Regions from separate parts of the Alicyclobacillus sp. SO9 genome, predicted to be linked through region 1. Evidence: riboswitches for the same ligand, from Rfam matches in the RefSeq annotation. Region 1 holds a riboswitch; each other region holds the start of a gene.
The links. A riboswitch is a leader RNA that binds a small molecule or an ion and turns the genes downstream of it on or off. The one in region 1 is predicted to bind cyclic di-GMP.

Region 1 (3,284 bases):
ACGTTCTCTAATACGTTCTCTAATACGTTCTCTAATACGTTCTCAAATACGAAATTGCCCAATCAATTCTTGTAGCTGCTCTGCCATATCTCTAAGCGAAGATGCGGAAGCACCAATCTCTTCAGCAGCGGCGAGTTGTTCTTCAGTAGACGCAGACGCTGTCTGCATACCGGAAGCAGTTACCTCGGATATTTGAGCAATCTCCGAAACAGCATCATTGAGTTGAACGGCCCCAGCGGAAAGTTGTTGGGTTGCGGCCGATACATTCTGAATTTGCTCACTCACTGAGCTCACTGCGAATCCAATATCCTCGAATGATACTCCTGCTTGATTGACAGCCTTAAGACCATGGGATACCTGGCTAGCTGTTGCTGCGGTGACGGACACCGCTTGACTCGTTCCATCTTGGATTTGCCTAATCAATGCCGCAATTTGTTCTGCAGATTTAGATGATTCTTCAGCTAATTTTCTTACTTCATCTGCTACTACGGCAAATCCTCGACCGCTTTCTCCTGCTCTAGCAGCTTCAATAGCAGCATTTAACGCTAATAAATTAGTTTGACTGGCAATACTGGTAATGGCATCAGTTATTTCACCAATTACCTGAGATTTCGAACCTAACTGCTGCACCACGCTGGACAAATCTGTTACGGTATTTTGAATCGAGCTCATTTGTTGTACAGCGGTTTGAATGGCTTCATTTCCGGTCACAGACTTGCGGTTCGCATCCTCGGCTGATATGGCTACATTGTTCGTGTTTTCAGCAATGTGCTGAATCCCGTTCGTCATTTCTAGAATAGATTGCTTTCCCTCTTCAAGGTTCAGCGACTGTTTTTGAGTACCGTCGGCAGCTTGTTGGATGGTAGCGGCGATCTGCTCTGTTGCTTTACTGGTTTCATCAGAGCTTGCCGAAAGTTCTTCCGCGGATGCAGCTACCTGCTGTGAGGACTCACTTACGCTCTGTATGATGGATCTTAAATTGTTTTTCATTCTATTAAATGCTTGTGCTAAAGAGCCCACTTCATCCTTGGACTTAATCATCACATCATCACGTGTCAAATCGCCTGCAGCCATTATTTCAGTTTCTCTCATTAATGCGAGCAACGGCGTTGTAATTAATGTGGACGTAATCACACCGGCTGCAATAGCTATCAGAAACAAAACTATAGTAAGAGATATAACGACAATATTCGTTTTCCGGGATATCTGATGGTTTACCAATTTGGCATGGCTCAAGTTCGCTTGAGTGGTTTTTGCTACACTGGCTGCAACATTTCGCATGTTTACACCGTATTCGAATAGGTTGTTTTTTATCGTATATTGTAATGCAGATTTTGAGTTGGACATTTGAAAGACGTTGTCCGACTCAGCAACAAATTTCTGGTTCATTGTTGCCAGTTTATTTAGTTTTGTGACACTCGTTTTCGTTGGATTCAGGAGCAACGTTTTCTTTACTAACTGGCTTAATTGTTGCGCGGTGCTATGAATCCCCTTTTGATCATCGGGGGCATTCGTTGCAAAGTGTTCTCTAAGTAAACTGACTTCATGCTCAGACAGGTATTCCATTCTGGTAGCATTGTTCAATATGACAGAAGCGCGATTTGTAATGTTTGAGTATGATCCATCTAACTTGTGGTTGTAGTAAACAGAGATAACGCCTATGATTCCACTTAATATAGCTACGATTAAGAAGCTGCCAATGATTTTTTTGCGAAGCGTCAGTGTCATAAACCTTCTCCTCATCTCTATTTAAACGTCGTTTCCATCTGGAGTTTTTTCCCCGCCATTCTCGACACAGCGGCAATAAAAAAGCACCCCCAGGCAGGGCGCTCCCATTACAATCGCGGCCAGACTGTCATAGAATGGGTTTCCCATTGGTTTCCATTCCGTAGACCCTCAGCTTTGCGCCCCAACGTTTCCGTTGGTATGCCCTTTACATATTTAATAATTTCATTGACATACTGAAAGCAATACTACAGATTGTCAAAACAGATTTGTTTGGTTTTTACAATAGAAGATTTATCTGCGATAAAAGTCACAAGAGTGACACATGCTGTAGCTCTTACCATTCTCCCCTGCGCGGTATTGCGCAGGGGAGTTTTACTGTCTCAAATAGAACCTTGATACAAATTAAGATAGGGGAGCACTTGGCTGCGTTGATCCAAAGATGACATTAAATCCATCCGTGTCGGAATCCGGGTTAGACGGATCCGACACCACTGAACCGTTTTGAATCATATAGCCTCCATCGGAGGAAGTGAGCCTGGGGTTTCCACCGTTCACCGTGCCAGGATCGAATGTTGTGGCACCGTAGTTGGCCAAGGTCGCGATGGAGCCATTGATTTGTGGTGCCTCCTGAATCCATTCTGCGGAGGAACCAGGTCCTGAATACGATTGTGTTGTGCTAAACGATTCACCTTGGGTCAAGTCTTTTAGGGTTATGGTCCAAGTCCCATTCCCGTTATTGTGAATATGCGCACTCATGTGGTCGCCAGGGCTGACAGCCATTGTTGGAATAACCGTCTCCGCCGCCGGCAAAATCTCCCACCATGCGTCGTATTGAGCATGACCATTGACATAATCCTGTTCAGTCCCTGTTTGTATCAAGTTGCTGTTGTTGAAACCATCGATGCCAATCCAGGATGACGAGTACGTGTTACCGCTGGATCTCTTGACTGTAGGAACCGTCCAATTACCGGTGATGTCATTGTAGGTGCTCCCGGAAATTGCGTAGCCTGACCAGTTGGATGCTGCCCAACCAAGATTATGGACCCTTCTTGCGAGGTTTGGGGTTCGAATGTTGGTGGGTACACGCCTCATTGGTGTGTTTTTAATGACGACGCCCGGATGAGTGTAATGGGTTCCCTCTGTTGCCGCAAACGTGGTGACAGGAATACATAGGGCCCCAGCTACAGCAGTCGTCATCGCAGCCTGAACAAGTGTCTTTCGAATCATTAATTCCCCTCCAAAGTGAATGATTTGTGAAACAATTCCAAACATATGCAGTCGGAATCCAAAGATATTCCGCTTTTAGGAATTTTTCAACATATTTGTAGTGAGAACTCTGAAGGGATGTACGTCGTTTCTCGATTGTTGCAGTAGATATCGGGGCGTATTTATTAGCGCCAATCGAATGTCTCAAACCACTTCATACGTCTTATTGTCTTTCAAAGCTATCCTCTTTCTACTTGAATTCTCGAAAGAGAGGCTATTGCATAAGCCCGAGAGTACCGGAAACCCCGTATCAGCGCTCTGCATAATTATGTACTTAGTAGCCTGGTAAA
Region 2 (3,284 bases), 170 kb from region 1:
ACCCGTTCTGCTACGCGCCTGACGCTTTTGTCGTGGCCTGTACTGGCGGAGGATTGGAAACGGTTACTGAAGGCGTCGGAACGGATACCTTGGCAGCCGCGTGTTGTGCATTCGACACATGAACAGCAGCTACCTGGATTCCACTCTTGAGTTTGTCAATTTGACTTCTCGCATCAGCCATCTTGGCTTCGATTTGGAGTTTTTTAGCGTGCTCTTTCGTCAGTGCCAAATGTAACTGGACCAAGGCAACTTGTTGTTTCTTCAACTCCGTCTCAAGTAATTGGTACTGTTCCTTTTCAGCACGAATCAGAGCCGCGTCATGGTTCGACTTCCGTGTATTTGCTTCAATGGAGTGCAGCAAAATCCCATATATACCGAGACTTGCAAGTACGCTAAGTGCCGCTTTTTGCCAAGGTTTAATCATCGTGTCCGCCACCACCATCATCGTCAGATTTCCCTGAAGCCCGAGTTACACTCTGGACTTTCGGCGGGCTAACTCGCTGGGCTAACTGACGCGCCTGCGCTGCAGAACGTGCCAAGGCGAGTTGCTGTGCCTGCTTGGCTGCGACCTGCTTGGCCGTCAACTGCTGTTGCAGAGACACTGCCTGTTTTTGCAATTTCTCAAGTGAGACACTAGCGTCTTTATCACTCTGCTGAGCCTGCTTGACCTCACTCGTGAGCTGTTTTATCTGTTTTTGGAGATCGGCTGTTTGTTGCTTCACTGCTGCGTTTAGCGACACATAATCCTGATTTGTCAGAGTCGCAGCACCCGGAGATTTAGGAATTAATCTGTGAAGCGGCTGTGCCTCAGCGTATCCAGTCACTGCAAAGCCAAGAGTGGCTGCGGCTAATAGTGCGCGTTTCCATGCTGGTTTCATATAGACCCTCCTTTCGGATTAGAAATTGTAGAACTGGCTAAATCAGGAGCATGGCTCGGAGTGCCTGTGCTCTCTGGAACCGGCTGCGGCGTTTGATTGGCTCGACGCCTTTGATTGTTGACCCAATGGCGCCAGTAAAAGGTGACAACCACAACCCCTGCAGATATCCAATACATCATCTGTAAGCGCACAGTATCTGTTCCGCCAAAAACCCCATGTGCAAAAACCAGTCCCCATACAAGCCAAGACATTCTGTGCAATGGTAACCACATTTTTGTGACTCTCCTCAATCCCAGACTTATCATGATGATAAGGAGACCGTAGACTGCAACCGCCCCTGCTACCATGGCCAAAGGATAATAGCGGGCGTGAATCGGAAACCATACCTGCTGCAATGTAACACCTGACTTCGGGTCAGACAGAGTGAAGAATAAGTGCAAACCAATGAGGATGAACAAAGCTGCCATCAACGACTGGTGCCATGACAAAAGGTGCACAGTCCAGCGCCACGTGTCTTTGTTTCTTGGATGGCTCAAGAGCAACCCAAGCACAACGATTAAGGTAAGAACCACGAAAGCCGCCACGGCAGCAGCGCGGCTTATCAGCCAGAAGGTCTCCCCGTGAACCCATTTGTCACTTTGAAGGCTGTAAAGACTTATCATAGAAATCAGAGGAATGGCAATTGCAATAACAATAATATTAGTAGCCAGCGGCGAGGCCTCAGTATCCTTCTTTGACTTGCGTTTTGGTTTGTTTGGTGGACGTGCCATATCGACCCTCCTTTTCAGTGGATTTTTACAAAATTTACTTCATAAACAAATCATGGAAAACACTGCAAATACAAAATAAAATCCGGCCTGAGGCCAGATTTATCACAATAGTGCAACCTGGCAACCCTTGCACAAAGTGCTTTAGGCCCATAGCTTTGCGTCCCTCAGTTTCCTGGGGTTTGCCAACAAATTATGCTTGATGTTGAAAAGCAACCCATGTCTATTTAGGGCCAAAGATGCCCCTTCTGCAACGTCTCCTGTGCATATACGCTCTTATTCTGCAGATGCTGTCGAAATCCTGCCTGCTCTGAGTATTAAGATTCATAAATTCTTGAGCAAGACGACATCGCGAAGCAGTGTGTAAAAGTAACGTGTGAAAGAACTGTGTAATTGTTACTTTTGACGGGAAACTCGCCACTCCTTGACATAGTCCTCAAGAACGCGGTGAAGTTCTCCGCCAATTTCTCGATAAGCCTGGTCCTCCAAATTTGCCAAGGAGACACGGATGGACCACTTTGGCCCATGAAATCCTCCGCCATTTAGCAGCACAATTGACGATTGTTCCGCTAAGCGAAAGAGAATGTCCAGGGGTTCATAATTCTCTTCCAGATGCTGTGCAAAGTCCTTCCCATAGTGATGGCCCGCCCAGTGCTGCAGATCAAACTCTGTGTAGTAGTCTGCATCGTTAGGGATTTTCGGCATGGGCAGTTCCAAACCTTCATAAAGCAGACGCATGCGTCGTTGACAGATATCCATAGTGAGGCGCTTATAAGTGTTTTTCGTGTCAAGAAGTGCAAATGCTGCAAACAAGGTCATTTGAATTTGCTGTGGTGTTGACAATCCGGCTGTGTGGTTCAAGGCAACTTGACGGCTGTCTGCGACGACCCTGTCAATAAATCGAATCGAGGCAGGTTCTTCCGTAATAGATGAATATCGTTGATTTAACATCTGGACTGTCTCTTCCGGGAGCCCTTTCAATAAATCGTCAAACACATTCTCTTTGTGTAAAGCAATCACACCAAGACGCCACCCAGTAACACCAAAGTATTTCGAGAGAGAATACACACACAGCGTATTGTAGGGCAATTCTGCTATCAAGGACCGGTATCCTTCTACAAACGTACTGTATACATCGTCCGAAATAATCATGAGACTGGGATTCGATTCCTTGATAATTGCTTTGAGGGTAGCCACGCTCTGCTTGTTCATAGCCACTGAAGGAGGATTACTGGGATTGACCAGAAACAACGCGTGAATTGACGTGTCCCGCAATTTATTGAGTTCAGACTCTGGATACTGCCATGTATGACGACCCTCTCCATCCGTGCCAAAAGCACGGATCTCTACGACGTCAAAATTGTATCGCCACAGTTTAGGAATCTCAACATAAGGCGGAAATATAGGAACCATGACAGCTACTTTAGCGCCTTTTGCAAGCAGACGATTCTCTTGGAGAGAATCAAATAGATAGCACATTGCTGCTGTTGCTCCCTCGACGGCAAACAAGTCAAACTTCCCCAAAGAAGTGTCATTCCCGCATAATTCCTGAAGTAAAAAATCGTGAACAATGCTCTCAGAGTGTACAAGCATCCTATCGGGCATGGGGTAGTTGTCGCCGATAATACCATCGACGAGT
Region 3 (3,284 bases), 830 kb from region 1:
TAATAATCGACTAACCTTGAGTATCGATCAGAATATCTGGAAAACACAGAAAGAGCCACGTTATCCTTCGACTCAAAATGTTTGTATATAGCAGCATCCGTAACACCAGCTTCCCGTCCAATTTCTCGAACACTCGTCCCCTCGATGCCTCTACGGGAGAACAATCGGATTGCTGCGTTAACAATTTCATTCTCTTTACTGTCAGCGTGTGATTTCTTCATGACCATATGGTAAGCGTTCGCTAACCATATGTCAAAGTAAAATCCGAAGATTCAAGCTTTACTTGCCTGTTCTAACGACTGCACCACAACAATTTATTTTGAGGTCTTTTGGATAATGATGTTCCCGTCAAGCGGAGCGATATCAGGATGTATGTTCCAGCAGGGTGTATTCGGTTCCAGCGGATCTGCTATATCTCCATTATGGTCAACTAGTAGCGATGTCCCCTATACTCAAACATACCCCTGGGGCGAACGCTGCTCCTATGCGAAGGAGCCTGTGGGAAATCCTGTCGCTTTCGTGGAACGACATACAGTCTTCAGTGGAGGTCGATATTTCAACTGATGGTGAGGCGATGTGCGCAATGACTCTAACACCCGTTCAGAGCTTTCCCTTCATGCGAAAAGCTGTGCGGCCTGGCCTATGATGGAGAATATCTGTGGCATTCGGACGGAACAACAAAACACATATCAACGCTGGAGTTGACCAAACGAGTGTTTCAGAAGGAACGAAGCCTCTTTCTATGGCAAAACTGAGGGCTTCGTCAATGTTTTCGGTAGCATCTATATTCCTCACGAGGGTTAAAGAGCGGAAAGGGTATCATCGGGATCATTTTGAATATTTAGTTCAGGAATAAAGTATTAGTGTATCTCAGTGAAAGCATACTTTCCTCTTCCACAAGATTGTAAAAATCTAAAAAGACTGATATCATGCATTTAACCTAACGAATATTAGTAAGGATGAAAATGGGAGACTTTTATGAGCACCAGAGATAAAGTCATTCAGGCGGCAACTAAGCTCTATGCAGAAAATGGATACAAAGGTATGACTATGAAAGCAATTGCTAACGAAGTAGGGGTCAAGGCTCCGTCGTTGTATGCATTTTATGAAAGTAAAGAAGATATTCTGCTACATATTTACAATGACATCTTAACGAAACATCTGAATTTAGCAACAGAAAATATTGAAATAACTGGGGAATCAGTTCAGTATCAGTTGAAGCAGTTTCTTGATCAAGTGATTGCGTTTCAGTTAAGAGACTACACACAACTCAAAGTTTTTATTCGTTTGTTGCTATTCCCTCCTGACTTCTTTGAGATCAATCTAAAAGAAGAATTAAAGAAAGTCGTTGAACAGGAACACAAACTGCTCTGCAATCTCTTTAAGGTAGGAATGGAAAGAGGGGAATTAAAGAAAGCGGATTGTGATGCTCTTTCGTCCCAATTGCTTTGCATGATGGACGGTTGGTTTTGGGAAATGCAACGTTACAGCGAAGAGGTATTCCGAGAACGATATGAAATGGTTTGGGCTCAGTTTTGGAATAGTATTGAAGCGTAATAGAATGACTCGGTTACGTTGTCGAGGAAAAGGTAAACCGTTCCGAAAGGGCGGGACACAAAGCCACGGGGCTACAGCGCTTGCTATGCCGGCCGAGCTGCCGTTACAAGAGATAAATATGACGGCACATTCGGATGGGGGGATGTGTCTTTTAATTTGGGGGATAGAGGGTTGAATAATCTAAAACAACTCATCAAAGAATCGAGAGACTGGGCTACGGCCGACCGTGGCAGTACACTCTTTTCAAAAGTATCAAACGTGTTAAAGAATACATTTGGCTTGGATGCGGGAATGTTTATTTACCGGAGACAATTTGTTTTACAGAATGCTGATGCAAAGGATAAAGTCTATGAACCGTGGGGGCTTGATCACTCCGCAGCAGAACTAACAAAGATGCTGAATAAGTCGTGGATCACCGGAAAATCTTATGTTATTCCTGATCGGTGGTTGTCTGTAAACGAGATCTCTCCTGTTTGGCAAAAATTATGGACAGAACAAGGAATACGGTATATCGGAGCCTGGAAACTTATCATACAAAGCAAATGCGTCGGAGCCATTGTTGTTGGAAGAAAAACGGTGCCAGATGAGACGAATGATGAACTGATGTCACTTCTTGCGACACATGTCTCTCTCATTGGAGAAATGCTTGTGCTAAGGCGTATTGCAGAACATGAAAGTCGTCATGACGAACTCACGCAGATTTACAATCGTAGAGGTTTTATAAGTGAAATCAGGAAACTATCAAGAAGAATTGATGAAAACTTTATTATCGGTATATTAGATATCAACGATTTTAAGGGGATAAATGATGCTTATGGGCATGCAACTGGAGATTCTGTATTGATTGAAGTAGCAGAGACCTTAATCCAAAATATTGGTTCAAAAGGGTTATATGGACGTGGTGGAGGAGACGAATTTATGTTTGTTCTGCAAAGTGGCCAGATTGAAGCTGATCATGCAGCTTCATATGCCACCGATTGGTTTAAGAACAAACGATTTACTGTTAGCGTCGGATGTGAACTGTGGCAACCCAATAAGACAGACTGGGAAGTTTCCCTACAAATTGCGGATCACAGGCTCTATACTCGGAAGCAGAGAGAAAGATGAATCAGAGGTCATTTCATTTTCAATGGCATACGGATGATAAGCCTAGATGGAGACTGAAATATTGCTTGTGGTGCGTTGATTACATTTCCATATGAGACTTGTACTGAAAGAATATAGTATAAATATTCGGAACATCAATAGAATGATAAATATGGCGGCCAGAATGGATAGGAGCCACAAAAGCAGCCAGGTCTCATCAGAGTCTGGTTGCTTTTGTTGTTATGGTAAGCTTCTATTTCTAATAGTTCATCGGGGCATGCATTTGTTCTGTATAGTTAAATCCAGTATATCAGGAAAAATATGGGGACACTCCAAGCCGTCAGCTACCAATCTTTTTCTTCGTTTCAATCCTCCTCTTCGTCCTGCTCCTTTTCAATCTCCGAGACGAACGTTTCAATGTCCACCGAGTCCCCTGTTTCGTTCTGTAAAGCCTGTGCATATGCCAGAAACACTTTATAGGTAATCAACTCAACGACTGGATCATCAGGTGATCCTACCAACATTTTAGCCTCAGAAAAGATTGGGCTTTTTAATGATATATAGAAGTCATGCCCTTCTGCTCCTCTATAGGTGATGTCAGCTACAAGGCACCTAAACGGAGTGAATGCGGAATTACTTTG

Region 2: linked by a shared signal. The riboswitch ahead of GI364_RS05205 (hypothetical protein) and the one ahead of GI364_RS04460 (methyl-accepting chemotaxis protein) in region 1 are both predicted to bind cyclic di-GMP.
Region 3: linked by a shared signal. The riboswitch ahead of GI364_RS08210 (GGDEF domain-containing protein) and the one ahead of GI364_RS04460 (methyl-accepting chemotaxis protein) in region 1 are both predicted to bind cyclic di-GMP.

The regions. Positions count from the first base shown of each region.
Region 1 covers NZ_CP066339.1:999,536-1,002,819, reverse strand. Annotated here, with positions in the region: gene GI364_RS04460 (methyl-accepting chemotaxis protein) at 43-1,728, opposite strand; cyclic di-GMP riboswitch class I at 1,840-1,941, opposite strand; gene GI364_RS04455 (G1 family glutamic endopeptidase) at 2,131-2,820, opposite strand.
Region 2 covers NZ_CP066339.1:1,165,895-1,169,178, reverse strand. Annotated here, with positions in the region: gene GI364_RS05215 (hypothetical protein) at 11-424, opposite strand; gene GI364_RS05210 (hypothetical protein) at 417-878, opposite strand; gene GI364_RS05205 (hypothetical protein) at 875-1,648, opposite strand; cyclic di-GMP riboswitch class I at 1,757-1,842, opposite strand; gene aspD (aspartate 4-decarboxylase) at 2,042-3,284, opposite strand, start outside.
Region 3 covers NZ_CP066339.1:1,833,595-1,836,878, reverse strand. Annotated here, with positions in the region: gene GI364_RS08220 (TetR/AcrR family transcriptional regulator) at 1-227, opposite strand, end outside; gene GI364_RS08215 (TetR/AcrR family transcriptional regulator) at 979-1,557, shown strand; cyclic di-GMP riboswitch class I at 1,579-1,662, shown strand; gene GI364_RS08210 (GGDEF domain-containing protein) at 1,729-2,664, shown strand; gene GI364_RS08205 (hypothetical protein) at 3,009-3,284, opposite strand, start outside.